One region of the Anaerosinus gibii genome, then DNA from elsewhere that is predicted to be linked to it. Evidence: riboswitches for the same ligand, from Rfam matches in the RefSeq annotation. Region 1 holds a riboswitch; each other region holds the start of a gene.

Region 1 (8,334 bases):
CGCCGCTCTATTTCTCGAATGATCGCATTTTGATACGACAAGTCCTGCAAAATCCATTCATCACGATAGAAAATCATACCAATTGTTGGACGATTGGGGCGAATAAATTTATTTTTATATTCAGATAAATCCTGATAAGTTTTTTCACTATCCGGATGATAAATTCCGTTCCAAGGTAAAAGGTACGGCTCTTCAAATTCACAGGTTTGTTGACAAAAATGTGCAAGCAGCCATAACATACAGTTGGCAATATTATCAGCACCACCATAATTAAAGTACTGATAAATGCGCTTTTCCTCTTCATCAGAAACCCCATATTTAAGTAAGTCATTTCCAGCATCCGCAACTAAAAAAAGATGGCGGATTTTTCTTTCTTGCAAAAAGGAAGAAGTGTTTTGTAAAAAGCGACAATCTAGCCCCGTTCCCATCCAACGGACTAAAATAATATCTTGCGCCTCTAACTTCGTTTGCCATTCTCTCCCCCATGGCGTAGATTCAGCGATTGTTTTACTTTCGCAACGTGCTTTAATGCCCTTCTGGTTTATTGATTCACTCGCTTGATTCCAAAAATAAATCTGTCGTTCAATATTTGTTAAAAATAATATTTTCCCCTGAACGTCCATCAGTTTTCACTTTCTCCTTCTTCATTTCTCCGATGTAAACAATTTTGTAACAGCGTTGCCAATACTCTTACCACGCCTTTTGAAAAACATTCCACCGAACTTTCTTCTATTTCAATAATTTCAGTCTGATAACTCTCGCCTAAAATACGAAGAAGCTGATTTGCCGCAGGTAGTATCTCCTCTTTTGTAAGCAACCCCCATAAGAGTTGGTCTAGTAAGTGAATATAAAGGGATAGATATGTCACCATTACACTCTCTTTTACTACCTTGTCTAGCCTTTCTAAAAAAGCGGGTTTAATCACCGGATTTTTTTCTAAAGTGCAATACATTTCCCATACTAAATCTGAAGTTACTCCGAATCGCTTCATCCTCTTTAATACATCATGCTGATATTTAGGATTTAGACCAGTTTGCCTCTCAAGTGCCTCTTTTACCGCACCCATAACAACTTTCCCAATCAGCTCACCCATTTTTGAATGTTTGCCTGCACTTTCTAAATAAAGTGACGAATCAGCATTTGCAATGACAATTGTTTGATCTGTTCCCGAACCAGTCGCCAACCCCGTTGAATAATTGCTTCCCGCCATGAGCTCTTGAATGGCCGCCGTTTTTGCCTCCGTACAAGTGACTAACGCACGCGCTAAAGTTCCCGGCGGCATATCGCTATCAAGCACCAGCATAATGTTAATCGTCCCCAAGCGGTTTGGTTTTTCGAGTGGTTTATAATACGTAGCAGGATCACCGACTCTACCACCATTTACTTCTATTCCACCCGTAACAATTGCCGTTACTGTTAACTCTTCATGAGATAAAGAGTGAATTGCTACATTTTCCATATCTGCGGCTGTTCCCATACCTGATACAGTTTCCGGATCTAATCCTATTCGTTTGGCGATGATTTTCATATGCTCTTCATAAGTTTCCGCCAGCATCTCACATGCCATTCCTGCACCACATTTACCATCATGATTAAACACAGCAGTCAAATCTTCATGATATCCCCCATGATAAACGGAAGTACTAAGTACTTTGCGTTTTCCATCAAAAAACATTACAATACTTCTTTCATAACGATAGACTTTATCACCCGTAGAAACTTCATGTATTTTCATTTTGCTTTTCCTCTCATATAAAAACTTTAAAGAAAAACGAAAAACCGTCCGCAAAGGGACGGTTTTATCATATTTCCTCATTGCAAGGAGATGTACTTACAAAAATTCTTTACTTTATGAATTTTTGTCCTTTTAATTTACGCCAGTAAAATCAACTTAGGAATGTTTCGTATGCCCTTTTGCATTTCCTGTCACGATATTTTGAAAAATTTGATGTACTTCTTCGGAACTTTTTCCATTTTCCATCGCTTTTTTCGCGTGAATTACTGCCAAGCGATAATTTTTATGCGCCTCATCCGTAGGAATTGAATCAATATCCATTGGATCAAACTCCATAATTTTATGAAAAATTGCATGAATTTCTTCCGAAGACTTTCCTGCTTTTTTTGCATGGTCTACATGTTTCATTGCACTTTCATAACGATGTTTTGCATGTGGATTATCTGGTATTTTATACTCTGGATGTTTTTTCTCCATTGTCATATCCTGTCACCTCATAATAACTAAATTTCGAGATTTATTATATGCTATATAGTGGTCATACAGTCAATCATTAAATTTAAGGTTACGTAAATTTTGTCTAAAATAAGCGAAGCGCCTCACTTGACATAAAATTTTCTTTTGATAATAATAAAACTAAATAAATTTGAACGGAATAAATTCATTTGTATAATGAGGAGTGCACTATGGAAAACGAAAAAAATTATTTTACTGCTGGCGAATTGGCTTCCTTATATGGAATTCCCAAACAAACATTATTGTATTATGATAAAAACGAATTACTCATCCCCGCTTTTGTCAATAAAAATGGCTATCGTTATTATTCCGTTTCACAATATCTAGTCCTTGAAATCATTCTAAATATGCGCAAATTAAATATATCTGTACATGATATTAAGCTATATCTTGAAAACCGTAGCGATGAAAATTTCGGGAAAATATTGCAAGACAAAATAAAAGAATGTAATGAACTTATCGATGATACACAAAAAGTAAAAAATAGCCTTGAATTATCTTTAGCCACTTTAGAAAAGATTCCAAAAATTCGACTTAATCAAATAGAATTAAGCTTTCAACAGTCAAAAATTTTGCTACTCAGTCCCCCAATTACCAAAACTACACAAATAAAAGACCGCGTAAAAACTCTTGCCCATCATAACCAAGCTGCTTTTTCCAAAAAACATTTTAAAGAATTTACGACCGGTTGGATTATTGATAAAGATGATTTTTTTGCTAAAAAATTTAATCGGTCAATTCAATATTTCACCCCTGTATCTCATTCCTTTTCAAAAAAACATTGTTATACCCGTCCTGAAGGCTTTTATATTTCAATTTTTTTTGAAGGAACTTATTATCAAAAAGCATCTTCGATCTATTTGCGCTTAGAGGATTTTATCAAACGAAATCATTTAATAGTGGTTGGAGATATCTACGTATTTCCAATCAAAAATCATTGGCTCACAGAAGATACTAAAAGTTATATTAATCAGATTTCTTTTCAAGTAGAGTATCAAAATGAGTGATAGAAACGTAATGAGTCATACTTTTGAATCAAATTATCGCCTTATTGTTTGACAAAATTTTACCTAACGTGCTATGATTAGTGTTGGAAAATTATATTGCCTTGGAATAGGTGCCCGAAAGGGCTTAATAGGGAAATCGGTACAATGCCGATGCGGTCCCGCCACTGTATTAGGGAGCAAATCCATAGAATGCCACTGAAGCTTAGCTTTGGGAAGGTTTGGATACGCAATGAACTAGAGCCAGGAGAACTGCCTATTTATCAATCACCGTATTTTACCTACGAGAGATAGGGAGGGGATTTTAATACATTATTTTTGTATAAAGTCCTGACAGATTGTCAGGTTTTTATACCTTTTTATTAAATCTTCTATGCATGTAGAAGATTTTTATTTTTTTAAGAAAGAAGCGAAAAAAATGAAAAAATTTTTATTATGTAGTTTACTTTTTTTATTAATGCAAATTTTAATCATTCCAAATGTTTTAGCTAAACAAGCAAATTATGAAGCTGATAAGGATGCACTTTTAAATTCAGGATTACATATGGGAGAAAACCAATTGGATCTTTATTGGTTTGAAAAAGGTGAAAAACTGTTTGAAATTGCTGAGTTTGAAAAAGCAATTGACGCTTATACAAAGGCTCTGGCAATCAATGAGAATTATACAGATGCTTACTTTAAACGCGCTGAAGCGAATTTAGAACTTAAGAATTATGAGCTAGCAAAAGAAGATTACAGCCATACTTTAGAAACAAGAAGTACATATCTTGAAGCTTATTTCAAACGTGCAGTTTGTTCTTATTATCTTAAAGAATATCAAAATGCAATAGACGATTCTTCTGTTGTTATTACTTTGAATCCGGAACATGGAGGCTCTTATTTAATCAAAGCAGTTTGTCAACAAAGATTAAATCAACCCGACGATGCAATCATTACTTATCAAACTCTACTCAAACAAGTACCAAAAAATCAAAAACAAATTATTCAAACTGCAAAAGATATGTTAAAACGTCTCGGCATAGAGCCTGAAAAATAATTTTAAAATTTGCATTTTTATTCAGATTATAATAGCTTTGTTCATTTTAAAATTCATAAACTCTTCTTATATAGACCATACTAATATAAAATAAAAATTTACATTTGCTATATTTAGGAGGCTATCTATGTCTGAGTTTACGAATAAAACAGTATTAATTACAGGTGGTGCACGTGGCCTTGGGTTTGGTATTGCAAGTGCATTTGCCGCCGAAGGAGCAAATCTTGTATTAACAGATATTATCCAAGATACTTTGGAAACTGCACAAAAAAACCTTATACAAAAATACAATGTCAAAGTATTCACAGCAAAGGCTGATGGCAGTGATGAAACTGCAGTAAAAACTACCATTGATAAAACAATTCAAGAATTTGGTTCCCTTCATGTCCTCGTTAATAACGCCCAAGCTTCAAAGTCCGGCTTAAGCTTTGTCGATCACAGTAAAGAAGATTTTGATTTAGCTATTTATTCTGGACTTTATGCAACTTTTTTTTATATGAAATATGCATTTCCATATTTAAAAGAGACAAAAGGAGCTATTATCAATATGGCCTCTGGTGCCGGAATGCATGGAAGCCCTGGACAAACCTCTTATGCGGCAGCCAAAGAAGGTATTCGTGCATTATCACGCGTTGCAGCGAATGAATGGGGCGAATATGGAATTAACGTAAATGTCGTTTGTCCTTTAGCCATGACTGAACAACTGGCAAAATGGAAGGAAGAATTCCCTGAAGCCTATAATAAAAACATTAAAAATATCCCGATGAAAAGATTTGGTGATCCTCAAGAGGATATTGGAAGAACCTGTGTATTTCTTGCTAGTTCTGCCGCCAGTTATATCAGCGGCGAAACAATTTCTGTCCAAGGAGGTTCTGGACTTAGACCATAACAACCTTCCCTATACGCGAATAAACCCCATGTATTCAAGGTTAAAAGTTAACCTTGAATACATGGGGTTATTTTTTATTTAAACTCTGTCATTGAGTTCCAATACCGTTTGGGCATCATTGTCATCTGACACCGCAGATTATGCCGCCCTTCAATTTCAATCGTTTTAAAAAACAGTTTCCACAACTCACGCATTTTTTCTTCCAGCTCATCAATTTTAGGTAAATCCAATCTCTCAATCGGAATAATTTCTACTTCATAAGGTTCATAAATCAATCCCATTTTATGAACTTTATCATAAATCAAAAATTTTTCTTCTGGATAACGTTCACAGAAGTGATTCGCTAACATGGGCAAAACAAAATTTTTCGGTTCAATTTCACTAACTAAAACATTTCCATAAACTGAAAAACGAATAAAACCTTTAAATAAATGGCTTTCTCTCTCCAGATGCCGAACTGCTTTAAATAGCGTATGGACAATCTCATTTGTTAACATCTTCATCACACTGGCACCATAACGATATCCCAAGCGAAGAAACAACAAAATATAGCGTTCTTTGTGTGGCAAACAAGTAAGAAATGCTTGCCTGATGAACTCATTTGCCGCGTTGCCTAACTTTGCCGGAATGGATTTTTCAACACGTTTTGCCTTCTCCATTTCAGTTTCTACATAAGTCATTGGCAATAAAGGGATACAGGATGCATCGGCTAAAATTATATCTTCCGGGATTTCTTTTTCCTGATAGCTTTTAAATACACAACATAAAAGTCCATCATAGCTACCGTCATAACTATAAATCATAGGAGTAAGCCCGCCCCTTCAAATCCACTCGGTAAAACTGGTAACGATTCAAACAAGGACAACTGCACTCGATCTCCTTGCAAAGGAAATTGTTGACGGTACTGCTGTAATACTTTTGTAGAAACTAAAGATTTCATCATCAGCTGAGGAGAAATCTTCACCTCTTCCGCTTTTTTCCCTTTATACGAAATAAAATACTTTGCTCGTTTCAGCAAAACTCCGAGTTTTTTTAATCCCTCAAAGGTAATTGCCGTCGTCTTACGTGCGATAATAATTCGCTTCGCACTTACTACGCCAATTCCAGGAACTCTGATTAAATCATCAATCGACGCACGATTGATATCCACAGGAAAATGATCGAAATGCTGCAATGCCCAATGACTTTTCGGATCAAGATATGGATTAAAGTTCGGCTGCTCAACCGTTAATAATTCTTTTGCTGAAAATCCATAAAAACGCAATAACCAATCTGCCTGATACAAACGATGTTCTCGCCAAAGCGGTGGCTGACGCTCCACCGTAGGAAGAAGCCCGTTATCATTTACCGCTCGATAAGCAGAAAAATATACTCGTTTTAATTGATACGATTTATATAAATTCTCTGTTAATTGGACAATCTTCCAATCGGTATCTTTCGTTGCGCCAATTACCATTTGTGTGCTTTGCCCCGCCGGTACAAACTGCGGCACATGCCGATATTTTACCAGTTCTCGTTTATGCTCATTGAGTCGTCCTGCAATATACCCCATCGGCTTTAAAATCGATTGCTTCGTTTTATCCGGCGCCATCAAGGCTAGACTAGCTTGCGACGGCATTTCAATATTTACACTGACACGATCTGCTAGCAATCCTAGCTCTGCTAACAAAATTTCATCCGCACCAGGAATTGCTTTGGCATGAATATAACCAGAAAATCGATATTCTTTTCGCAAAATTTTAAGCGTCTCAATCAAGCGTTCACACGTATAATCGGGATTTTTTAATATTCCAGAACTTAAAAATAAACCTTCAATATAATTCCGCCGATAAAACTGAATCGTTAAATCAGCCAATTCCCGCGGAGTAAAAGTTGCCCTTGCTACGTCATTGCTTCGCCGATTGATACAATATTGACAGTTGTAAATGCAGGCATTTGTCATCAATACTTTAAGTAATGATATACACCGTCCATCACCAGAAAAACTGTGACAAATTCCACAAGCAGCCGCACTGCCAATTTGTCCTCGCCCCGCCTTTCGATTAACACCGCTTGAAGTACAAGACGCATCATATTTTGCCGCATCCGATAATATTTTCAACTTTTCAAAAACGTCCAAAGCAACCACTCCTTCTTTTTTTATTATAAGATAGAACATATGTTCTTGTAAAGATGAAAAAAATAATGTCACAGCTAATGGCTTATGACATTATTTTTTTCATCTTTGAACATAATGCATCATTAAATTCCAAGCTACCCCTGACATAGAAGAAAACTGTTTCATTAATAGTTTTTCTCTAACTACAACCAGATAATCAATCGAGAGGCTTCAGTACCTTTAGTCCTCTTTTTCTAAATTATCCTTAAAATCTATACTTTGTCTTTCTTTTTCTTTATTTACATTTTTAATAGTAGATGAATCACTATTTTCCGCCTCATTATTCATTGATGTTAGAATTTTTCCCATCATATTTTCAGACTCTTCATTTATTATTGCTATATTTTGGACACCCGATATTTGGTTTTCAACTTCATATTTTGTTTTATCAGCCTCCTTCATTTCAGCTACATATGCATCTGCTTTTTCCTGCCTAGAAACGCTCATTAAATCCATCTTATTTTTTTGATGTTCTTTTTCTTTCTGTTCTAAATCATCAATTAATTTAACATATCCCACTACGCTACAAGACGGTCTTTCTTCTTGCATTTTATACATTTCACTTTTTAAATCATTAATTCGATCTCTATTAGTTTTTGTTTCTTGCGTTAATTTTTCTATATCATCTTCTATACATTTTCGATCCGCATCTGTTAAATCCTCGTTTTCTAATTCTTTTTTTAATGAGTTTATTTTTTCTAGTTTTTCTTTACGAACTTTTTCATTTTCATCCATAGCATTTAATTTTTCAGTCGCATTTCCTATATTCTTTTGACTATCATTTAATTTTTTAGCCTTTTCACTAATATCCATAATTACAGCTGGATTTTCCTTATTTGACCTTTTTATCTTATGTATGACATTACAATTTACTAATTTTAAACCACTTTCTCCGCTTTTAAGACTACTATTATCTTGAATAATCATTTTTTCATCTCCATATATTTATTTATACGCAGAAATGCAATTTAAAACTCTTTCGAGCAATCCTTTATA
Region 2 (8,334 bases), 880 kb from region 1:
ATGCAGGTAGCGGCAATGCGGAAACGAAGCTCAGTATTATTGATTTGAGTAACTTTACCCAAGCTGGAGTTACCCATGTGACGATTGACAATCCAACGACGAATGGTGATTTTCGTGATATTTCTATTGTGAATGATAACCATGTGTACTTATTCCTTGGTCACTATGATGTAAGTTTTGGTAATTTAGTTGGTGGTGTTTATCATACAACATTGGCTAATTTAACAACACCAAGCAATTGGACAAAGATTATTGATGTGAATTCTATGGGGTATCTATGGGGGATTCATGCGGATGGTTATCGCTTATGGTTTGTTAAAGGAACGCCAATTGATGTTTTTGATGGAACGCCAACTGCAACAGTTACAGCAAGCAAATCATTCAGTATTACCGACATGAGCGATTTTAATGGTGGTAATTTGAACTCAGCTTGCTTTATTGCACCGGATGTGGTTACCGGAGCAGGTAAACTGAAAGCTGCAGGCGTTTCTGCACCGTCAGCATCCAAATCCCTTGCTTCACATATTCGCTTAGCACGTGAAGCCCGTGAATTAGCAGAAAAGTGTAAAAAATAAAGAGCGTATGCGGTTGATATAGAGTGTTGAAGAGCATTAGGAAAAAGTTAGACCTAGGCTTTTTATTTTCTAGGTCTAACTTTATATTTAAATGAGAAAGCCAAGAGGAATAGTGATGAAAAAATGGTTTCTAGTGGGTGCTTTTATTTTGTTGTGTAACATGTTTTTTTCTGTATGTTTAGCAATGGAAGCAAATAAAGATTCAGCAATAGATTGGGAAATTAGTGTGAAGGAAAAACTTACACCAGAGGAGCTAGAAGCAATGCGCTGGACGGAGGTATTTCAAAATGAATTGGCGCAATATTTTTTCGAAGTGAAGTCGATTCAACCAGACAGCGCAGATAAAGATCAAATACATGTTACTGTAAAAGCAATCTATAAGGATAAAGCGGTGATTAACAATCTAAATGAATATTATCGAAAAGATTTGGAGGAGGAAGATATCATAGCTTGTAGTGAGATGCAGATGATTTTTCAGCTTCATAAAAGAATGTATGCAGTAAAAAATTTAAAATTGTATAGCTCCAAAAGAGTGCTTATTGTGGAGCAAACGAAAGATGTAAGTTTTGTTCCGGTGCCAGTGAAAACTTTTGCTGATACGATGTACGAATTTGTTCGAAAGTGTGTACAAAATTAATAGGTATATGTTAACGATGAAATATTTAGAAATTTATAATAAATAAAAATAAAAGGAGTATACTCTTATTTTGTAATAAGTTGACTAATGATACAAAAATATATAACGAAGAAATAGGTGTCGAAAGACTTAATAGGGAAGTCCGGTGGAAAACCGGTGCGGTCCCGCCGCTGTAATAGGGAGCGAGGCTACATTATGTCACTGGGAGAAATCTTGGGAAGGCGTAGCCAAGCGATGATCTGGAGCCAGAAGAACTGCCTATTTAACAATCACTGTTAGACCTGCGAACGATGGGAAGGGGATTATGAAGTATAGGTTTGTTTCCTATGCCCTCATACGACTTCTGTCAAACATGGCAGAGGTTTTTTTATTGAATTTTATAAATAGGGATGAGATTGAGGAAGATGGATAATAAATGGTTATATCAAATCAAAACGAAAAAAAAGCGCCGCTATCAAAATATAGCAGCGTGCGTAGTTTGTACGTTAGCTTTGGGAGTTGTTACACCAGCTGGGATGGTTTGGGCTGATGAAGCACAGCAGGATATTGAAAAAATATCAAATACAGAGAATGAACTGGACGAGTATACGTTAGATACTGTTACTGTTGAAGCAAAACGCCCAGATTGGGAATCAAAATTGTCGCCAGGCACAGTAACTGTGATTCGTCCTGACGATTACAAAGGTGAGCAGAAAACATTGCCGGAACTCTTGAAAAAAGTTCCGGGAGTACATGTACGTGAAGTAAATGGGAAAGGACAATATACAACTGTAACGGTTAGAGGTTCAACAGCAGCGCAGGTTGGGGTTTTTATAGATGGGGTTTTATCAAATTTAGGTGGAGATGCAGCTGTTGATATATCTACAATTCCTGTTGATAATGTTGAGCGGATAGAAGTTTATCGAGGCTATATACCAACTCGTTTTGCTGGAACTTTTATGGGTGGTGTTATCAATATAGTAACGAAGAAACCCACCAAGGCTAATATATCGGCAGAAGTTGGCAAATCCTCTTATGGTGGTACAAGGGCAGCTTTGGAAATAATGAATCCATTAGGTAGTGGTAGTTTGCTGATTGGAATTAATCATGATGGCAGTGATCAAAATTTTAAATATGAAAATTATGCAGCTGGAAGAAATATATCGGATGTTCAGTTAAGCATAAATTCGTTGCAAGAAGACGTTGATGATTTTAATCCGAAAATGATAGATATGTTAACAAGCGGAGGCAAACCGCTTATTTCTATGAGTGATTCAGATAAAGATTATTACAAAGCTAATTTTGATGCGTGGATAGAATTTATTAGAAGCACAGGCGATAAAAGCTTAAGTCATGCGATAGAAGATAATGCAAAAAATGTAGCACAAAAGTCTTCCATGAGTACTTTTAGACAAACGATGATTGACATGGGGATTAAAGATCAATATATTGCTGCTGGATATCCTGAAACTGGATGGACTAATTGGTGGGATTTTGCAGGTGAGGATTGGAACTACCATGGTAGTGAAACGGGGATTATAGATGATAATGTTAAGAATCAAATTATTGATACATATGTGCAAAATACAACACCTAAAATTATTGATGAATGGACAACTATTGTTGATCCGGATAAAAGTACGTCATTAGCAAGTTCGAAAGAAGAATTAGAAGCGGCTAAAAAGAAACTTAAGGCGTTGCAGGATAAAGAAAGATACCGCAGATATAACGATTATAAAAAAGATAGCGCTATGATCAAATGGCAGGATGATAATTTTGTGATTAAAGGAAGTTGGAACAAAATTCAAAGGCATTTACCTGATAGTTTATGGGGAGATAGTGTTAGCGATGCAGCCACGAATGCATTAGTAGATACAAAAGATATTTTTTATGCATCAAGTCGTAAACAGGAGCTTGAGAATAGTGAAATTCTTTTACAAAATAGGGCGCAATATAAAAAGTTGGAATGGGGCTGGATGATCGACTATCTTCATCAAGATAAAAAATATAGAACGGAACATATGTTAGATTATCCTAATAATTTTAGATGGAATAATATTCCGCTAAGAGAGTGGAGTCATTACCAATCTGATAAATATAATGTACAGCTTGATGGGAATTATCAAATTAATGATAATCAGATGTTAGAATATCAATTTAACTTTTCTCATGAAAAGTTAAACATTAAAGGTTCGTTACTGGATAAAGTTCTTGGTGATGATGTTATAGGAAATATATTAGGACAAACTCGCAATAGATATGAGCAAGATTTATTTAATATGCAGATTCAAGATGCGATTACATTGGATAAAGAAGGTACATGTATATTGACTCCAAGTATTCGCTATAATCAATCAAAAATTACAGGCTTTAGTGATGGAAAACGTTTCCCAGTGAATCAAAGTAATAAATTTCATTGGTTACATCAAGAAGACAGTCAGACGGATGGCAAAGCTACTTGGCAATTAGCGCTGAAAAAAGAATTTAATGATAGCTTTAGTCTTCGCATGACAGGTGGTACTTATTATAGACTGCTTAATATGTATGAAATTGCCGGTGATGGTGCCGGAATTTTGCCGGCGTCACGAGATGGAAGTAGTTCAAGTTTTCCATTGCCGGAAGAAGGGATGCAGTTCGATATTAGTGCTTTGTGGAACGGCAAAACCTTGGGGGCAGATAATAATACTACTTTAACTTATTTTTGGCGTGATTCAGATAATATGCTTCAATTAGTGCGTGCAGGTCTTGATTATTGGTCTTATTTTAATGATAGCCGAGCTAAAGTGCATGGTATTGAGTTAGAAAGCCAATTTAAGTGGAATAAATATTCTTTAGATTTACGCACGACTTACACTAAAGTAAATGCGCAGAAAAAAAATACAGCAGTTAATTATCCGTATACCGATATATGGATGACTTATCAGCCAGAATGGGAAAGCAGCTTGCGTTTAACTTATACACCGAATAATAAAATATCTATTTTTGGTGAATTACATTATACAGATGAATATTTTACTAGTACCAGTCGGGATTCTCGTGGTGGCAATTATGCTTATTTGTCGGGGAAACCGGTGAGCTCTTTAACTGTAATCAATACAGGCGTTAAATGGAAACCAGAGAAGGATTGGCAAATTAATATCGGTTGTAATGACATCTTTAATAAAGGACCTAAACAAAAAATCTATAGTCCTATTGCCTTTACTGAAGATGGGTATATCAATGCAGAGTTTCCCTTACAAGGAAGAACTTACTATGCAACCGTTAGATATGAATTTTAAATGAGAGGAGTGTTTTAGGGTTTATGAAAAAAATAATATCAAGCAAAAAGAAAAATCCTATAGCGAAAAAGAAGTATGCTAGACTTTTAGCAATGGTTTTAGGTGGATGCTTAATGACTGGGAATGTTTTTGCTGCAGATTTAGCGGCAGTTGCTTCTTCGGATTACACAAATAGTCAAGTAGGAAAAGTTACAGGATCAAGAGTAACTACGCATGTCGATGCGGATCCATCAGCAGGCGTTATTAAAGAGTTAAATGGGGATGCTGGGCTATATGCAATCAATGAAAATGGTGAAAGTAAACTAGTCTTGAGACAATATACTTACAGCACGACTGAATTAAAACCCAATCGTGTATTGGATGTAAATGGGGATTGGAATAACCCTGATCAGACTGGAGTGATAAAAGCAGTTGCTAATATGCATGCAGCCGCTTCTAATGGAAAATATTTATTTGCAACAGGATATGATTTAGGTCAAATTGGTGTAGCAGAAATTGCAGGAGGCTCTTTAAAAGATCAACCGAGTTTAACTGTTAATTTGAAGAATTGCATTAATGACAATTGTAGTGCTGGTTATGGCGCAAAGACTACGGTACATGGTGAAGGTATTGCAGTACGTGGGGATAAACTTTACTTAGTTGCAAGTGTTAATTTGGAAGGGGGCTATGACAATTATGACAATGGATATTTATTGCAATTTAATATTAAAGATAATGGCAGTTTAGAGTTTAATAGTTATACTAGAGTAGGTAAAAATGCAGATCAGGTTCGATTGAGTTTTTATAATGATTCAGTGTTTATCCCGTTTATTGGTGGGATGCAAAATTATGGGGCAGGTAATGCAGAGTCAAGAATTGATGTCGTCAAAATTTCTAATGGGCAGCTAAATACAACATCCCAGGCTATAAAAAAACCGGAAAATGTTAAGTGTGATTTTAGAAACCTGAAAATTTTGCCGAATGGGACAGCCTATGTAATGACTTATAATTTAGCTGCGACAGGTAGTGGAATGGATGCGCATGTTTATAAGACAACTGTATCTAATTTGATGTCAGAAAATCCAAAAAATTGGGAAGAAATTGTTAGTGGTCAGTATGAAGGCTGGTTTGGTAAGCTGGATGCGGAGTACTATACTAAACGGCTATGGCTGGAAGCCGGCGATAAATTACAGGTATATACTGATGGCAGTACGAAGCCGATTGTTTGGAATGCGAAAGATTTTTCTACCGATGAGCAATATTCTTTGTTTAACGCAGTTGAAATCATACCTACAGATACTGTAAACGGCGAGCTTGCTCAATTAAAATTCATGGCAGATGAAGGATTGACCCAATCGTCACAAACATTGAATAAAAGAGTAAATTTAAATGCAACAAGTAATAGTGGTGACTATAAAAGTAGCATTACAGGAACGGCATCCGATGTACAGTATAACGCAGTAACAAATGATAATAGCCATTATCATTTTGATGCGGATAAAACAATAAACTTGGGGCTCGAAAAATCAGGGGGGAATTTAGATAACAATATATTAGCAGATATCTATGCAAATGATGGCAACGATATTGTAATTGACGCTAGTGCGAATACATTGCAATTGCAAGCTAAAAACTATATCGGGACTCCGGTAGGGATTTTTGCGGGAAACGGTAAAAATGTAAGTATTGATGCCGGAAAATTAAATATTATTACGAGTGGATATCAAGGGGGAAATAGTTTAACAAATGCTATTTGGAATGATGCCGGTAAAGATAAAACGAGTACGATTGAAATCAATGCTCCGGTAAATATTTCTATGAGTGACGGTTTAGGTGGAAATGGAATTGCGATACAAAAAACGGATCGCTGGGGCGAGAAAAGTAATGAAGCAAATGATAGTTCAAAAGTTATCATTCATGGAGATGTAAGTATTTTAGGTGCAGATAATACGGTGTGGGGAATCCCAATAAACGGTGAAAACGTTTATTCAAGATTTAATAATGCAGGCATTTTAACGGCTGTTGACAAAAGTGAAGTCGTGATTGATGGGAATGTAGATTTCGCGGTATACGGAAATGGTGTTACGACAAATGCCAAAGATAGTAAGGTTAGTATCAATGGAGGAAAGATTGTAGCTCCGTCATCCACGCAATATGGATATTACGCATTATCATCTTATCTTGGTGCAATCAATATGAATACGGGGATAGATGGAAAAACAGTAGGGAGTAATACGGTAAAACTTGATGGTGATTTATTTGCACTAAATACCGGTACGATAAATCTTGCACTAATAAATAATAATTCTTATTTAAATGGAATCATTGATAATGGTGGCACAGCAAATCTATATTTGCAAAATGGTGCTACTTGGTATAATGCAAAACAGAATAATCGCTATGCAGATGATAATGAAGATATAGGTGCAGGACAGATTAGTCATGTAAGTCGTCTTACAGGTGGAAACACACCACAAAATCGAGGTGTGATTTATCAAAAAGACAGCAACCCGATTACGATCGATAGGTATAGCGGAAATACTTTGGCTTGGTATGATCATAATACATCATCGCCAGCTGAAATAATTGGTGGGGCTATTCATATAAAATCGGCAGATTTAGATTCTACGATGACTTTATGGACAGGAAATAATGGGATTAATACAGCAGATAGTGCTACAGATAGTGAAAAGGCAACTTTAAATACCGTATTGGATAATCTTGCAAAAAAACTGGTTTATGAAGGGTATAAAGGTAAGGTTGAAAATAATTTAAAAGGAACAGTTGGTATCGCGGAAGGAATGACATCTTCATCGGCGTTAAAAAGTGGGGATATCACATTTAGTCAAATAACAGGAGAAGGGAGTTATCAAAGTACAAGTAATCCACCAATACCTACAGAACAGATTACTACATCATTTACTACAACTTTGACCGGACTTAAGGATAATGATATCCAATATGTAAATGGCGGCGTGGTTCAAAAAAATGCGACGGGACAAGAGGGATATCGTCTTACGAAAGATAGTACGATTACCGTGAATGATCAGAATGTAACGGCGAGCAATATTGGCTATTATCCGGCAGTCGTTGGAATTTTAGGCAATGGAAATGACATTACCGTTGTTGCGGATGGGAAATCGCTGGATTTGGATTGTGTAAGCACAACGGGAACCAGTCAGGCAATTGGTGTATATGCGAATAAAAACGTAAATGTACAAGCCAATAATTTGAATATTAAAGCGACAGCTCCAGGAAAAACGGCTGCAGGGATTTTTGTCCAAAATGGCGGTCAAGCTGTAATCAATGGAAATGTTGATATGTCAGTCAAAAACTCTACTGATGGTGATGCGGATGGAATTTATCTTTATAACGGCGGCTCTAAGCTCACAATCAATGGTGACCTTAATATGAAAGGAAACGGTGAAGGCGATTTAGCCTATGGTGTTTTAGCTGCTGAAAAAGGTGGGTATGGAACAAAGGTATATCAAGCTAAAGGCATTTATATGTACGATAACAGTACTGACGGTGGGGAAGTAAAGATTACCGGAAAAGCTGATATTGCCGTTAAAGGTACCGGAATCGATATGCGAGGGAGCAAGAACAATAAAATAACGATTGACAGTGGAAGTATTATCACACCTGAAAGTACGACTGATGAATTTAAAGCGATTGGCATTGCAGCGGGTACATTCAATATGGGAATGACGGATCAAGGAATTGTAAATGGGAAGGATGTAACTGTCAAAGGGCAAATTTATGCTTTAGAAAAAGGGACGATTAACCTTGGATTAGGTAGTAGTAACTCCTTGTTTGCAGGCGTTGTTAGTAATACGAACGGTGGCGCTATTAATTTATTTTTAGAAAAGGGTGCTACATGGGAAAA
Region 3 (8,334 bases), 1.2 Mb from region 1:
TTTTATTTTTATCATTCTAGAGCGTAACTTCGTTACAGGCATAGAATAACAACAAATCGGACATTCTTCCTCACTTACATATGTATAACCAATAGACATCCATTCATCTCTCCCTATATCCATATAATTATAGATTACCACAAAAGTTCGCCTTTGCGTTAGACATTATGTAAAAAACAAACTAAAAGCTCCAAAAATCTAAACTAAAAATAAATTTTAAGCGAAAAGAGGACATCACGCGACTTAATTAATGCAATGTCCTCTTCTCCTGTAACTTTTCTATTATTTTTTTAACTTAACCGTTGGGTTGCTTTCAATATGATTTCTATTTAAAGCTGTTATTGCATAATAAAAATCCCCGTCTTTATTATCTACATATTCTTCATACTCCCCTTCATTGTTTCTTACCTTTGCAATTATTTTCGCAGGATTCGTTAAGTCCATCTTTTCCCCTTGATTAAATCGATAAATTAAATAATATTTTGCATCTTGATAATTATTAAAGATAGTAATTGCTTTACTTGTCCCATTATCGTTTATTGCTACTTCCACAGGCTTTGGTTTTTTATCATTAAGCCACGGCATAGAATAAGGAATTGCCGGAAGGCGATAGAGTTCTTTTAATGTTTCTCTAACTCCATTTCTATTATTACTTATATCACTATAAGTAAAATATACACTTCCCTTTACGTTGTCATATTTTTCATTTACCTTTATTTGCTCTGCAAGTTCTGCGACAATTTCATCCTTATAAATACCTTCACCAATGTATAACTGTGTTTTCTTTCCTGCTACTTCATTGTTCCACCATTCTACAACGGTAACATAATTGGAGTTTTTATTATCGGTTGTCCAATATACCTGAGGTACTACATAATCAATCCATTCATTCTGTATCCATGTTCGCGTGTCACAAAAAATTTCATAATAGCTTTCATATCCTTCCGTATCCGATCCAGTTTCGTCATTGCTTTTATTTTTCCATATTCCTGCCGGGCTAATACCAAATTTAACCTCAGGCTTTATTTGTTTTATCGCTTGACTTACTTCTGCAACTAATTGATTAACACTGTCTATACGAAAAGCTTCCAATGATTTTCCTTCGCCATACTGCTCATAGGCAATCTTATCATCAATATTTTTTTTTGGATAAAAATAATCATCAAAATGTATACCATCTATATCATAGTTTTCTACAATTTCTTTTACAGTATCTACAATATAATGTCTTACTTCAGGAATTCCAGGATTATAGTAGAGTTTATTATCGTATTCAATTACCCATTGTGGATGCTGCACAGCAAAGTTATTAGGTGCTAATTGATCATTTTCCGCGGGCAAACTCGTCACTCGATAGGGATTTAGCCACGCATGAATTTCAAGATTTCTTTGATGCGCTTCTTTTATCATAAATTCTAGCGGATCATACCCCGGGTCTTGTCCCTGTATACCAGTGAGAACCTCTGACCATGGATTTATCTTCGATTGATATAACGCATCTCCTTTTGGTCTTACTTGTACAATCACCGTATTAAATCCAAGTGAACTAACATCATCCAGAATCTTTATAAATTCTTCTTTTTGCGCATTTATATCCCCTTTCGTTGACGGCCAATCCAAATTAAAAACCGTGCTAATCCAAACTGCTCTTATATCACGCTTAGCAGCATTTCGATTAACTTCTTCTTTTGCACATCCGATCATCTGTGTAGCGACGATTATTACTAAGCTAATTAATATCAACTGTATAAACTTTTTCATCTTTCTACCTCATTCTTTCGTTTACGCCCAAATATAAAGTAACACCTTTCATTATATTATTTTATATTAACTCCTAGTTAATATACCTCTTTTATTTTTGTTCGACCGTACTCTTTTACTTTCCAAGTAATCCGTCTTGATCTAATAAAAAAAGAAGACTACCTCAGATGGAAATATTTCCTTTTGAGGTAGCCTTATCGTTTTATTCTCTTTTTATTTTTTTACTTTACCTGATTTATCGAGTTTCATCTCTTCTGCATTTTTTATCGCTTCTTCAGGTACTTTTATTTCTTCATTACCATCCATAGGTTTTATTTCAGTATTCATTGTGATTGTAGAGGCATCTAAAAATTGTTTAACTGCAACTCTGTCCCTTAATTTCATTTCTGGGAACTGATCCATAATTGCATCTGCCGATCTTCTTACTGTGTCAGAAAAATCTAACGTTGTAGTAATAGATTTGTTCTTTTTATCAAGGTGCTCCTTATATGGCATTTCACCTATTTGATTCATTACGGTTTTACAAACACTAATAAATTGTTTTTTATCTGCTTCATTTTTAAATACGTCCTTATCCTCTGATAATGAACTTTCAATGAATTCACCAATTGGGGAAAAATCGAAAATATATTCGGCATCTAACGAATCTTCCGTTTCATATTGAATCGATACTGATTTAATTAGAGCCAGTTGCATCTCCATAAGCTCTTTTTCCGATGACGTTCCTTTAAAATTTTTAAATTTTTGTTTGTACCATTTTTTATTGTCTAACGTATACACTTCCAGGTCATTTCCCTTTTGTTGAGCATACTGCATCACCTGAACTTCATTTGCTGTTTGACCAAGCATTTGAAATGTCATTTTATTCGTAACTTTATATACAATTGGTTCCGAGCTCTTTCCAATAACATTCATATCAAGATTCAGATTTCCCATTGGAGTCTCTGCATTAATTAAAATATGCGCGGTTAAATTTTCAGCATAAAAATCCTTATGTAAATCCATTAGGTATTGCTTCGCATCCATATTATTTGGTTGCTGCGCCGCAAAAACTTCCCGTTCAGTTGAAAAATTAAGCAATAACCCAAGAACAATAAAAATTCCAAAAATTATTTTTTTCATCTACGATCTCTCCCTATTAATTATATAAACGTCACTTTACTCCATTCCAGCATAACACCTATTTAATCCCAATTCAATCCTTTCTTTAAAAACAACAGCATAACCGGTAATTTTTATGCTAAATTGCAAAAAAATTTCCCCCGTAGTATGCTAGATACTAGTTGATTCTGAACTCAACGATTGCTTTATATTTGAAATGTAAGGAGATGTTCTTTTGTTTAAAAATTTTTTGGAGCTTGCTTCCCATCCAACGAGTATTTTCGCCTTGTTAGGCATTGCCATATTACTTTTTGCTCTTTTTCGCATAAAAAAGATACAATTAACGCCAAAATTAATTACCCATATGGGCCTTATGATTTCTCTCGCCTTTATTTTGCATCAAATTCGAATTTATCATATGCCACAAGGAGGAAGTATTACGCTTGGCTCAATGGTTCCACTTCTATTTCTCGCATTTTGCTATGGTCCAGGAATTGGATTCCTCGCAGGATTCCTTTATGGCGTAATCAACCTTCTCTTTAACCCTTATATTTTACATCCTGTACAAGTATTATTTGACTATCCGCTTCCTTATATGGCAATTGGCCTTGCAGGATACTTCCCTAATCGCCTTTTTCTCAGTACTACGCTTGCTATTATAGGTCGGTTTATTTGTCATTTCATCTCTGGTATTGTCTTTTTTGCCTCTTATGCGCCCGAAGGAACTTCCCCCTATTTTTACGCTTTTATTTTTAATGCCAGCTATCTATTCCCAGAGCTTATCATTACTTTAATTTTATTGAAACTGCTTCCCCTAAAAAATTTAATGCAACAGGCAAAATAAAATAGATAAAAGGGCTGTTGCACTAGCGAAATTTTTCGCAGGCAACAGCCCTTATCTTATTTTTTAACGACGACGATTATATACATTCTCGTCTTCATTTTTTCTGCTTTTAAACTTATCCCAAAGTGTTTTTCCTAACAAAATTACGCCACCAAAAATAAGTACATTAAGCATCAAGCCCATAATATCTGACATAAAACCATTCATGCCAAACATGCTTCCTAACATGCTGCCAAGCATCATACCACCAGCGAATATCCCTATATTACGCATCATTCCACCAAATGGTGAAGCTGATTTCGTTGCAGCGCTATTTACTGCACTGCTTTGCGCTTTCGAGTTTGCCGCAGGTGCTTTATCACTATAACTGTTTGCTGGCGCTGATTCTTTATAGCCATCCTTTTGTGGCTGAGTTTTATTCACTGGTGCTTTTTGCGTAGTTTTTGGTGCAGACATTTTTATTTTACTCCCACCAATCGCTGCATAACTCACTGTATAAACACTAAAAAAACATAACAACAAAATAGCAAATACTCTACAAAATTTCATCTTATTCCTCCTGATGCGCTTTAATATCTTCTGGAAATGCATAAATTTCTGATAATGTTGGTAATTCACCTGACAAATAACGATCAATATCGTGAACATCAATATAAAAAGAACAGTTCACTTCCAAGTATCCTTGTTCTTTTCCTCCACTCACATTACGAATCGCCATTAATCGTTCTCTTAGCGCCAACGTTTCCTCTTGGCCCGCAGTCACATCCAAGCGAATCAAAGGAACTCCATATTCCCTAAGTACATCATGCAAAGTCAATCGTTCTGACATCGAATCCTCCATTAAAATAAATTTTGCTACTTTAATTACACTTCGTTCTTCCCTAACTATTTTCCTCTAGAATTTATTTACTAAACATTTATTTCCACAGTGAAAATTCATCTCTCTTATGCAACCTTTGCTTTTCCCTGCTCCCAAGCTGATAAAATCGCAAAGTTATTACAATACATCGCTTGGCAAATACGCTTTAATACCATCAATCTCAATCATTATTCCCGCATACGCCGTTATCGGAAACACAGTAAACATACAAATATCTACTACAACTTTTAGCAAAAAAGATTTTTCATCTATACCCCTCCAAGCATTTTTTATGCCTATAGATTACTACATAAAATATAAAAATTCTATTTTTTACTAGACATTATGATTATTTATGATATAATATGCAATTGTATTTAGCAATCGAATATTTAGGAGCAAGGTGCCCGTTTAGGGCTTAATAGGGAAATCGGTGCAATACCGATGCGGTCCCGCCACTGTAATAGGGAGCAAATCCATATGATGTCACTGAAGCGTATGCTTTGGGAAGGCTTGGATAAGCGATGAACTAGAGCCAGGAGAACTGCCTGCTTAACAATTACCGTTGACCTACGAGCGATAGGGAGGGAATTTTTAGGGCAGTATTTTTTCTGTTTAAAAATATAACTTCTTCTGTGGTTTTACGCAGAAGAAGTTTTTTTATTCATTAGCATCTATTTTTTCGCTGTTTTGCCCTCTTAATATTTCGTTATTTTTCTACGGTAAGAGGCAAAATTAACAACACAAGGAGATTTCCAAATGAGAAAGAAAAACATAGCGATTATGATTTTAACAGCACTTACATTATCTACGACAGTTCAAGCTGCACCAACGGAGGAATTGGATGAATATTCATTAGATACTGTGATTGTTACAGCAACACGAACAAGTGAAAGCATAAAAAATGTTCCGGCAAATGTTACTGTAATCACTACCAAAGATTTAGAAAAGAAACAAATTTTTAGCGCACGCGAGGCACTGCAAAACGAAGTTGGTTTTTATTTATCACCAACGGCGGAAACGAAAAACGGCTTATCACTGCGTGGATTTAGCGGTCAAGATATTCTTGTTTTATATGACGGTCAACAAATTAACTCCGCTTTTGACGGTAGTATCGCCTGGGATTCCATTCCGCTAAATAAAATCGAACGCATCGAAATCGTTAGAGGTGCCGGATCATCACTCTATGGTGGTCATGCTGTTGCCGGTGTTATCAATATTATTCCCAAAGAATCCACTGGCGAAACGAATGTTGATATGAACGTATCTTATGGCAGTAACAATACATGGAAGCGCGGCATAAACATAGATGGTGCAGTCAATGACGATCTTTCTTTTAACATCGGTTATCAAAAACGCTCTACGCAAGGATATCGCGGCTATTATAAAACGGCCTCTGGAAAGACTACTGGTTCTTCCTCTTCAACCGCTGACCTTCCAACGTTAGGAAGCGGACAATATGTGATTGGCGGTCGCGGTGAAAAATCGAAAATCAGTGAAGATTATTTTGTCGACTTCACCTACGATATTGACGATAATCGTTCAGTAAAATACTCTTATACACACAATAATTATAATTACGCTTATAACAATCCTTTTAGCTATATTTACGATAGCGCTGGGAATCAGATATTCAAAGGAACGATCCTTACACAAGATGGCAACTATGTAACCATTAAGCCTTCCGACTACCTTGGTTATATTGGTGAACGCGAACAAGATATACATAAAATAAACTACCGTGATGATGAAAATCAAATTAAAATTGGCATTGGTATGACTGATTTGAAGAAAGAAGGCTATAGCTCTGCCGATTCATCCGCCACCTCTACTGATTGGGATGGGAAAGGTAGTTTGGCAAGTTATCCAAGCAAAAATTATAATTTTGATTTCCAAAAAACATGGGAATTTGATAAACATAATGTGATTGCCGGCTTCGCTTGGATGAAAGAAAAAATGACTTATACCTCTTACGGCTTGACCAATTGGAACGATTGGAATTCTATTTCTTCGCTTAACAGCATCAATAGTGGCTCGACCCATACCCTTGCTCTTTTCGCCCAAGATCAATACACTTTGTCTGAGCAGTGGAAAGTATATACGGGCGTGCGTTTTGATCAATATAAAAAAGAAGGGGGCTACTCTTATCTTGCTTCAGGCAATAGTAGGCAGGATTTCCCTAGTAAATCATTTAGTGAAGTAAGTCCGAAAATTGCTTTTGAATACACGGCTGACGATAGAACCACTTATTTCACAAGCTATGGACATTCCTTCAACCCACCAAGCATTTACAAACTATATCGCCGCGCCGGCACTTCAATGTCAAGCGTACAAGCAAACCCAGATTTAGAGCCAGAAACTTCAAATACCTTTGAACTTGGCATGAAACGAGACTTAGACGATAATACTTCCTTGGGAATTACACTCTTCCATGTAAAAACTAAAGATAAAATTGCCTTAGCTACAAAAAATGGTGTCAAAGCTTATTATAATCTTGATAACGCCACAGCCAAAGGTGTTGAACTTGAATTAAAACATAAACTAAATGACAATTGGTCTTCTTATTTTAATTACACTTACGAACGCGGCGAAAACGAATCTAACGACCAAACGACCCGCAATTGGGATATCCCAAGACATTTATTGCATACAGGAATAGATTATACTTATGGGAAAGCAAATTGGGGACTCGATGCACAATATGTCAGTGAAAGACAAAGCCCCGATGCTGATACAGGGGAATATGGTTCAGAAGATGCCTTCTTCCTAATGAATACTTATCTAAACTACAAAGCAACAGATCAAATCGATTTACAGTTTGGAATTCAAAATTTATTAGACCGTAAATTCTATGCAAGCGAAGCAACAAGCGGAAGAACCTATACGTTGAGCGTCAACTATTCCTTCTAATATAAAAGGATAGTGATATTTGAAATGAAAAGGTTTATCGGCTATCTAATTGGACTCGTTCTTTTTTATGCTCCGTTTGCACTTTATCAAAAATTTTTATTTTATCTATTGGGTAAAACAAATTATGCGGATATTCATGATTTTTGTTTGCGTATTCCCCTTGAACATATTTGGCGCGGCCGAATTTTTGAACAGTTTACAATAGAAACAATTACAATGTTTTTATTTATCTCTTCCGCATTTTTCCTTGGTCCATTTTTTTGTGGTCGTCTATGTATTGCAGGTGCGCTAGGTGAATATTTAAGCCAGCTAATCCCTCATAAAATTCAAATCAATTGGACGCGTTATATTGATCCCGCACCCGTTCGCTATGGAATACTTATCGGGTTTCTATTATCCCCATTGATTGGTGGGTATTTAGCTTGTGCATTTTGTAATTATCGCTTAATCGAAGCGGGTATTTTTTACATCTTTATGGGGGAAAGAACCGTTTTATCCTCTTCTGTTCTTTTCACTGCTATTCTCTGGCTCGGTTTGTTTGGCTTATTTACCAGAGGAGGACGTGGCTTCTGTAATTTTATTTGTCCTGTCGGCGCAGCACAAAATCTCATTCATTGGCTTGGCTCTAAATTTTCTTTTGTATTGCGTCTTAAAATTAACCATTCACATTGCATTCAATGCGGTAAATGCGTAGATCGATGTCCAATGGGCGCACTCCAGATACAAAAAAATATGCTCCATCACCATGCGCACCATTGTATTACTTGCAAACAATGTATAGAAAGTTGCCCTGTAAAGGCAATCTCCTATACTACGGAAAAAAAGAGTCTTAAGCATCAGGAAGTGAATTTATGCAACA
Region 4 (8,334 bases), 270 kb from region 1:
GAACAGTTAGATTAGCGGAAATTTATCAGGAATTTTATGCACAAATTGCTAAAGTAAAATCTACAGGTATACCTATTACGCATTTAGATAGTCATCAACATTTACATGTTCTTCCTGGGATGATCGATGTTGTTATTGCGCTTGCAAAAGAGTTTAAAATAAAAGCAATTAGAATTCCCGCTGAAGATTATCTTTTTTTTCATGAGTTTTCATTTGGTAGATATATCGGAAAATGTGGCTTGAGTTTTCTTGCGCAAATCGCTAGAAAAAAACTAAAAAAAGCAAATATTGTTTCACCTGATTATTTTTGGGGAATGATGGCTGGAGGAAATATGAATGAGGCTACATTGGCCCAAATTATTTCCCAATTACCCAATGGAGTAAATGAAATCATGGTTCATCCAGGGTATAATACTGGTGAATTGCGAAAACTATTTGATTGGCAATATCATTGGGATCAAGAATTATCCGCATTAACTGATAAAAATTTATTAAACTCATTACGACATAATAAAATTGAATTGGTTTCGTTTGGAGCGTTGGCGAATGAATAAAATTTATAAGAGATTTTTATTTCTTATCTTACTTTTAGGCATTATTTCTTGTGGAGTTATTTACTTTACAGTAGATATAAATACGTTAAGTCATTTAACAGAATTTCAACCTTGGTCAATTATTGTAACCATTTTTTTGGTTATCATTGGATTGATTTTAGATGGAACTCGATTAATGCACTTAGTCCGTGCTTCTAATGAACATATTACGTTACAGCAAGCTGTTCAGGTAATATTCGGGAATTATTTTTTAGCTTTATTAACTCCTGGAGCAACAGGTGGAGCAGTTGCACAATTAATTTTTTTACGCAATGCAGGAATTCCAACAGGAAAAGCTACAGTCTTTGTTATTGTACGTACGCTCGTATCTATTTTATTTTTATTATTATGTTTACCTATCATTTTTTATTTTGATAACAGTTTGTTACCCTGGATTTCTACGAATGTATTAATTGGAATATCTATATTTATTGTTTTAGGGACTTTTTTCATCATTTGGGCGCTAAAAAATAAATTTACAGATTATCTGGTAATTAAATTTTCAAAACGCTTAAAATACGCAAAAAGGCGTATGTTATACGCTTTTTATAGAGATATTAAAGGAGCTATCGTTTTACTATCAAGTGCCCCATTAAGTATGCTTAGGGTTTTTGTTGAATCGGGCTTAAGTTTGTTAGCTTTATATAGCGTTGTTCCTATTTTGTTTTTAGGCATGGGAGTCGATGTAAATTGGGCAATCGTTATGGGAAGAATGATTTTTCTCAATATTCTTCTTTATTTTGCACCAACTCCTGGGGGATCTGGCATTGCAGAAGGCGGATTTGTTTTATTATTTAATGAATTTTTACCATCAGGAACTGTAGGGATTATTGCTGTTGCCTGGAGAATGATTGCAGAATATTTGCCATTTTCTATTGGATTTTATTATACAATTAAAGTTTTTGGACGAGAATTTTTAACAAAACAGTTAAAATAATAAAGGAGTTTATGATGTCAACAAATAAAAATATTTCAATTGGAATCATGATAATAATTGCTGCTATTACTATATTTTCTAATTTATCTGGATTTCCTTTATTAGATCCTGATGAACCGGTCTATGCAGAAACTCCTAAAGAAATGATTTTATCGAATGATTTTTTATCTCCAAAGATTTACGGTGAATATTGGTATGATAAGCCACCGATGTATTATTGGCTTGTTGCGATGAGTTATCAAGTATTTGGTATAAATGATTTTGCGGCAAGATTCCCATCAGCATTTTTATCTTTGCTTAGTATTATTGCAATATACTTTTATGGTAAAAAATTATTTAATCATAAAGTGGGAATCTATAGTGCTTTAATTTTAGTAACAAGTATTGAATTTTTTTATTTAGGTAAAGCTGCTGTTACAGATATTACATTAAATTTTTGTTTAATGGTTTCGCTCTTTGCATTTTTAAGTAGACAATATTATACATTTTATATTTTTGCAGGCTTAGCAGTTTTAACTAAAGGGCCCATAGGCTTATTTTTTCCTGGTGTAATTGTATTTTTGTACTTAGTATGCTTAAAAAAATTTCATCTTTTATCTGAAATGAAAATTTTATCTGGAAGCATTATTTTTTGCTTGGTTGCGTTGCCATGGTATATTTATATGTATAGTTTGCATGGAAGTGCATTTATCGATAGTTTTCTTGGTTTTCATAACATAACGAGATTTACATCGCCAGAGCATCCTAGTGGACTATTATGGTATTATTATCTTCCAGTATTATTAGTTGGGTTTTTCCCTTGGATAACTTTGCTTTTTCAATCTATCTATAAATCTTTTTCCGATTCTTATGGAAAATTTGATCATTTATTATTTCTAAATCTATGGGCAGTAATCATTTTATTGTTTTTTTCTATATCAAAAACAAAACTTGTATCGTATATACTGCCAATGTTTCCAGCATTAGCAATGTTGGTGGGATGGTATCTTGATAAGTTAACCGGTAGAAATTATTTTGGTTCCAAAAGGTCTTGGGGCTGGATTGGATGCTTACTATTTTTATCGGCAACTTTTGTTTATGGCTGTACAATTGGGATAAAAGAAATGCCACAAGCGGAAATTGGGTTTATCAGTTTAGCTTCTACCATTATCCTGATGTGTTTAGTAACGATTTTCTTTCTTTTAAAACGAAATATTGAGATAGCTTTTAAAAGTCAGGTAGTAGGAATGATGATTTTTTCTGCTGTGTTAGTAAATTTATTATTTCCGAAAATTGCACCTGATTTTACGAGTCAGCATGTAAGTAACGTTTTTTTAGAGCAATATGATGGAACTAGCGATGTTTATATTTCTAAATTTCTTCGCCCAGGAATTTCTTTCTATAGTGGAATTTACGGCAATGAGCTAGTTTTTTCTCCTAAATCTATTCCTGATTTAGAAAAAGTTTTTACGAATAAGAAAACCTATTTTATTCTAAGAGATATCGATTATGATAGATTGCCACAGTCTACGATAAATCAACTTACAATAATTAACCAAATCGATAATAAACTCATACTAGTAGAGACTAGATTTATAAAGTAAATTTTTATTATATAGCAGGATTTTATCTATAGATATTGAAATAAGAGAAGATAAATGACTAAGGAAACAGGTGCTTAATTGCTTAAAAGGGAAGTCCGGTGTGATACCGGCGCGGTCCCGCCACTGTATTAATGAGTATCTTTACCTATGCCACTGGCGATTGCTGGGAAGGCGTAAAGATATGATGATTTTAGCCAGGAGACCTACCTGTTTTAACGCACACCGTTACTATAAACAGCCTTGTTTATAAGCGACCTACGGATGATGGGCAGGTGGGTAATTAAGCTTCTACAACTGTTATTTTTAATATGTGGTTGTTTGCGTTTTTTTACCCTCTGCCTTTGCAGGGGGTTTTATTTTTGAAAAAATTTTTAAAATCGGGGTTTACAACAGGAACCTGTGTGGCTGCAGCTACGAAGGCAGCATTGCTAGCCCATAAAGGAAGCTATCTCAACACAGTAAATATTCAAGCGCTTTCGGGTGAAATACTTTCGATTCCGATTGAACATGTGGAAAAAAAGAGCGAAAATGAAATATTTGCTGCTGTTAGAAAGGACTCTGGTGATGATCCGGATATTACAAATGGGATAATCATCGAAGTTAAAGTTCTCATCTCTGCTCAGCATAAAGACATTATCATTAAAGCTGGAACAGGAGTAGGAATCGTAACTAGGCCAGGGTTAGCTGCTAAAGTAGGACAACCAGCGGTGAATCCCGGACCAAGAAAAATGATTACCAATGTAGTAAAAGAAATATTAAAAGAAGAGTATGGCTGTGAAATTACGATTATCATTCCTCGTGGAGTTGAGTTAGCGAAAAAAACATTAAATCCAATTTTAGGTATTGAGGGAGGATTGTCCATTATTGGCACCTCTGGAATAGTAAGACCTATGTCAGAGGAAGCTTTTAAAGATTCATTGGCACCTCAAATTGATGTTGCTAAAGCAAAAGGGCTAGATACTTTAATTTTTGTTCCTGGGAAAATAGGATATGATGCTTGTATTGACAATTTTGGGTTAAGGGCAGATGCAATAGTACAGACTAGTAATTTTATTGGCTTTATGCTGGAAAGTGCAGCTGAAAGAAAGATTCAAAATATTTTATTTGTTGGTCATTTAGGAAAATTAATTAAAGTTGCCGGTGGGATTTTTCATACACATAATAGAGTTGCAGATGCTCGTCTTGAAATTTTAGCGGTGTATGCAGCTTCTTTAGGAGCATCTACAGGAGTAGTTAGAGATATTTTAAATACGACTACGACAGAAGCTGCAATTGAAATTTTAGAAGAAAATCATATTGAAGGAATTTATGATCTGATTGCACAAAGAATTAGTTATCGAGCAATGCGCTACGTTTATAATGAAATTTGTATTGGCGCTGTTATCACCAGTTTAGATGGTACAATTTTAGGAATAGATGAAAATGCAAAAAAAATCGGAGGAGTTTTAGGGTGGAACATAAAATAATTGTCGTTGGTATAGGCCCAGGATCAGAAGATTATTTATTACCAATTGCAAAAAAAACGATTGATTTTGCAAAGGTTTTAGTTGGCAGTAAGCGGTCGTTAAGCTCATTTCAAAATAAAATGGCGCTAACTCATGCAATTACAGGTGAGATCGAAGCTGCACTTGCTTTTATTGAGGAAAATTTAAAAAGCCAAGATGTCGTAGTGATGGTTTCAGGTGATCCGGGGTATTATAGCTTTCTAGCAGCTTTAAATAAAAGATTTTCCTGTATTGAGGTTATTCCGGGAATAAGCTCTATGCAGCTTGCTTTTGCTAGATTGGCGCTCCCTTGGCATGATGCGGATTTAATTAGTTTACATGGGAGAGAGGTTGATTTAGCTCGGCTTAAGTATTCAAAAGGGCGCAAACTTGGTTTTTTAACTGATTCAAAATATACAAGTGCTACGATTGCTAGCCTTCTTTTAAAAAATGATTGGCCCCAAAATGTGCAGCTTTACGCTTGTTCCCATTTATCTTATGAGAATGAATCTATTGTGACAATGACATTGCAAGAAGCTGCTTCTACCGTCGAATATAAAAATTGTATAGTGGTGGTGATAGCATAATGTATTATCTAGGAATTCCCGATCATGAATTTATTCGTGGGAAAACACCAATGACAAAAGAGGAAATTCGTATTCTAACAATTGCTAAGGCCCAAATTAATCCTGATAGTATTATTTGGGATGTTGGAGCTGGGACTGGTTCTTTATCTATTGAAGCTGCCCTTTCAGCACTAAACGGTCATGTATATGCGATTGAGCGCAATCACGAGGGAATTGATTTAATTCAGCAAAATGCGGCTAAGTTTAAGGCGAAGAACCTTACTGCGATTTTAGGTGAAGCGCCTTCAGCCCTTTTAGATTTGCCAAGTTGTGATGTAGCTTTTATCGGCGGTAGTGGCGGAAAATTGTCAGAAATATTAACATTTATTGATGATAAACTAAAAGTTGGCGGACGTCTAATTATCAATGCAATTACAATTGAAACAATGTATGAAGCGTTACAATTTTTAAAAGAAATGGAAAATTATTCATATCACGCCTTTTCTGCACAAATTACACGATTTGATGCAATCGGTAGATATCATATGGGAAAAGCACAAAATCCAATTACGATTATTTCTTGTACAAAATTAAAAAATAGGAGGTAATAACAATGCAAGTATATATTATCGGTGCAGGGCCTGGAGATCCTGAACTCATTACAGTAAAAGGACAAAGATTATTAAGTGAAGCAGACGTTATTATTTACGCTGGTTCACTGGTAAATCCAGCACTGCTTTCTTTTGCAAAACAAGGTTGTAAAATTTATAATAGTGCTTCAATGACATTAGGTGAAGTCATCGAAGTGATTAAAAAAAGCGTGAAAAACAATGAGATGGTTGTGCGGCTACACACTGGTGATCCTAGCATTTATGGCGCAATTCAAGAACAAATGGATGCATTAAGCAAATGCGGTATTGAATATTGTGTTATTCCGGGTGTTAGCTCATTTTTAGCAACGGCAGCAGCTTTAAAACAAGAATATACATTGCCAAATGTTTCACAGACGGTGATTATTACTAGAAATGAAGGAAGAACACCTGTCCCTGAAAAAGAAAAATTAAAAAGTTTGGCTGCACATGAAGCGACAATGTGTATCTTTTTAAGTGTACATATGCTTGATCAAGTTGTTGCTGATTTAATTGAAGGCGGTTATGAAGCGAATACACCAATTGCGATTGTGCAAAAGGCGTCTTGGCCAGAGGAGAAAATTATTCGTGCTACTTTAAGTACAATTGTTGAAAAAATTAAAGATGAAGATATTACGCGAACGGCGATGATTGTCGTTAGCAAATGTTTAGATAGCAATTATGAACTATCACGATTATATGCACCTGATTTTGCCCATATGTATAGAGATGCAAAATGAAATTAGCTGTTATTTCATTGACGAGTACTGGAGTAAAGCTAGCAGAAAAAATTAGCCGGGGAAAAAACGCGGATATGTTCTGTAAAAAAGGCACAAAAAAAGAGTTCGGTGTAGAGTTTGACTCCTTAAAGGGATTAGTAAGTGATATTTTTCAAGCGTATGATGGCATTATCTTCATCATGGCAACGGGAATTGTTGTGAGAATCATAGCGCCCTTAATCGTGCATAAAAAAAAGGATCCAGCGATTGTTGTACTAGATGAAATGGGAAATCATTCCATTAGCTTATTATCCGGACATCTTGGAGGAGCGAATCGTTTGGCAATTGAAATCGCGAAAACAGTTCAGGCAGATCCGGTGATTACAACTGCTACAGATGTGCATAACAAAGTCGCCGCTGATATGGTTGCTGTTGATTTGAATTTAACGATAGCTTCTTTTACTATGCTTAAAAAAGTAAATTTAGCGATAGCTAACCAAGCGTCAGTTCCTTTTTTTATCGATCAAACGATGGAGAATTTTGCATTGTATTTAAAAAAAGCACAAGAAAAGCAGCTTAATTTAATTCCAATTGATATGAGCAAAAAAACTTTACCTGATGGAATAAAAGTGTTGATAACGGATAAGAAAGATTTTTCGTTATCGGATGGATTGATTTTATCTCCACGTAAAGTAGTTATTGGGATTGGTTGCCGAAAAGGAGTAACCGAGGAAGAAATTTTTTCTTCACTTACACAGGCTTGTAAAATAGCAGATATTACGATAGAGCAAATTCGTTGTTTTGCAAGTACTATCGTAAAAAAGGATGAAACTGGATTGTTAACAGTTTGCAAAAGGATAAATAAACCAGTTTATTTTTATTCTAATCATGAATTAAAGCAAGCAATTGATAAATATAAACTTGAATGTTCAGCATTTGTTCAGTCAAGAATAGGAGTTGGAAATGTATGCGAAGCAGCAGCAATGATTGCCAGTCAATCAAAAAAAATAGTATTACCAAAGACGAAACTAATAAAGACAACAATAGCAATCGCTTGGGAAGAATAAGTGTAGTTGGCATCGGCCCGGGGTCCTTTGACCATATGACACCAAAAGCACTAGCGGCAATAACTGATGCGAATGTGATCGTAGGCTATAATACGTATATAAAGTTAATTGAAAAAATATTAGCTGAAAAAAAAGTAATTGGAACTGCAATGATGCAAGAAATTGAACGCTGTAAATTAGCTGTTCAGGCAGCTGTTAATGGTGAAAACGTAGCTGTAATTTCCAGCGGCGATTCTGGGATTTATGGCATGGCTGGTTTGATTTTGGAACTCGTCATGCAGCAAGAAAAATCCTTACGTCCAGAAGTTAAAATTATTCCTGGAATAAGTGCAGTAAATGCTTCCGCAGCTATTTTAGGCGCTCCATTGATGCATGATTTTGCAGTACTCAGCTTAAGTGATCTGCTTACACCGTGGGAATTAATCAAAAAACGAGCGGAATTGATTGCTCAAGGTGATTTTGTCGTTGCTTTATACAATCCTAAAAGTATTAAACGCGTAAATCAAATCCAAGAAATTCGTGAAATTATGTTAAAGTATAAAGCACCGACAACGCCAGTTGGCATCGTTCATAGTGCAACGCGCGAAGAAGAAGCGGCGATATTATCCGATTTAGAGCATTTTACCCAAGAGCATATTGATATGTTCTCCCTGGTTATTATTGGGAACAGCAAGACGTACATAGAAGATCAATATATGATAACACCTAGAGGTTATCAATTATGATTTTAATCTTAGCAGGAACTCAAGATGCACG

The links. A riboswitch is a leader RNA that binds a small molecule or an ion and turns the genes downstream of it on or off. The one in region 1 is predicted to bind cobalamin.
Region 2: linked by a shared signal. The riboswitch ahead of P3F81_RS03400 (TonB-dependent receptor) and the one ahead of P3F81_RS07725 (tetratricopeptide repeat protein) in region 1 are both predicted to bind cobalamin.
Region 3: linked by a shared signal. The riboswitch ahead of P3F81_RS00655 (TonB-dependent receptor) and the one ahead of P3F81_RS07725 (tetratricopeptide repeat protein) in region 1 are both predicted to bind cobalamin.
Region 4: linked by a shared signal. The riboswitch ahead of cbiD (cobalt-precorrin-5B (C(1))-methyltransferase CbiD) and the one ahead of P3F81_RS07725 (tetratricopeptide repeat protein) in region 1 are both predicted to bind cobalamin.

The regions. Positions count from the first base shown of each region.
Region 1 covers NZ_CP120678.1:1,604,317-1,612,650, forward strand. Annotated here, with positions in the region: gene cobN (cobaltochelatase subunit CobN) at 1-623, opposite strand, end outside; gene P3F81_RS07710 (adenosylcobinamide amidohydrolase) at 623-1,735, opposite strand; gene P3F81_RS07715 (hypothetical protein) at 1,892-2,218, opposite strand; gene P3F81_RS07720 (MerR family transcriptional regulator) at 2,422-3,258, shown strand; cobalamin riboswitch at 3,350-3,529, shown strand; gene P3F81_RS07725 (tetratricopeptide repeat protein) at 3,674-4,291, shown strand; gene P3F81_RS07730 (SDR family NAD(P)-dependent oxidoreductase) at 4,419-5,180, shown strand; gene P3F81_RS07735 (TIGR03915 family putative DNA repair protein) at 5,255-5,983, opposite strand; gene P3F81_RS07740 (putative DNA modification/repair radical SAM protein) at 5,980-7,299, opposite strand; gene P3F81_RS07745 (Sec1 family protein) at 7,519-8,265, opposite strand; gene P3F81_RS07750 (hypothetical protein) at 8,284-8,334, opposite strand, start outside.
Region 2 covers NZ_CP120678.1:726,724-735,057, forward strand. Annotated here, with positions in the region: gene P3F81_RS03390 (hypothetical protein) at 1-575, shown strand, start outside; gene P3F81_RS03395 (hypothetical protein) at 691-1,212, shown strand; cobalamin riboswitch at 1,311-1,488, shown strand; gene P3F81_RS03400 (TonB-dependent receptor) at 1,617-4,469, shown strand; gene P3F81_RS03405 (autotransporter outer membrane beta-barrel domain-containing protein) at 4,493-8,334, shown strand, end outside.
Region 3 covers NZ_CP120678.1:149,003-157,336, reverse strand. Annotated here, with positions in the region: gene P3F81_RS00685 (DUF2225 domain-containing protein) at 1-99, opposite strand, end outside; gene P3F81_RS00680 (glycoside hydrolase family 10-like protein) at 283-1,761, opposite strand; gene P3F81_RS00675 (hypothetical protein) at 1,975-2,883, opposite strand; gene thiT (energy-coupled thiamine transporter ThiT) at 3,098-3,706, shown strand; gene P3F81_RS00665 (DUF2076 domain-containing protein) at 3,770-4,255, opposite strand; gene P3F81_RS00660 (hypothetical protein) at 4,257-4,535, opposite strand; cobalamin riboswitch at 4,949-5,131, shown strand; gene P3F81_RS00655 (TonB-dependent receptor) at 5,325-7,475, shown strand; gene P3F81_RS00650 (4Fe-4S binding protein) at 7,500-8,334, shown strand, end outside.
Region 4 covers NZ_CP120678.1:1,329,507-1,337,840, reverse strand. Annotated here, with positions in the region: gene P3F81_RS06380 (ChbG/HpnK family deacetylase) at 1-554, shown strand, start outside; gene P3F81_RS06375 (lysylphosphatidylglycerol synthase transmembrane domain-containing protein) at 547-1,530, shown strand; gene P3F81_RS06370 (ArnT family glycosyltransferase) at 1,545-3,113, shown strand; cobalamin riboswitch at 3,165-3,338, shown strand; gene cbiD (cobalt-precorrin-5B (C(1))-methyltransferase CbiD) at 3,473-4,579, shown strand; gene cbiE (precorrin-6y C5,15-methyltransferase (decarboxylating) subunit CbiE) at 4,564-5,184, shown strand; gene cbiT (precorrin-6Y C5,15-methyltransferase (decarboxylating) subunit CbiT) at 5,184-5,771, shown strand; gene cobM (precorrin-4 C(11)-methyltransferase) at 5,777-6,532, shown strand; gene P3F81_RS06345 (cobalt-precorrin 5A hydrolase) at 6,529-7,578, shown strand; gene cobJ (precorrin-3B C(17)-methyltransferase) at 7,614-8,303, shown strand; gene cobK (precorrin-6A reductase) at 8,300-8,334, shown strand, end outside.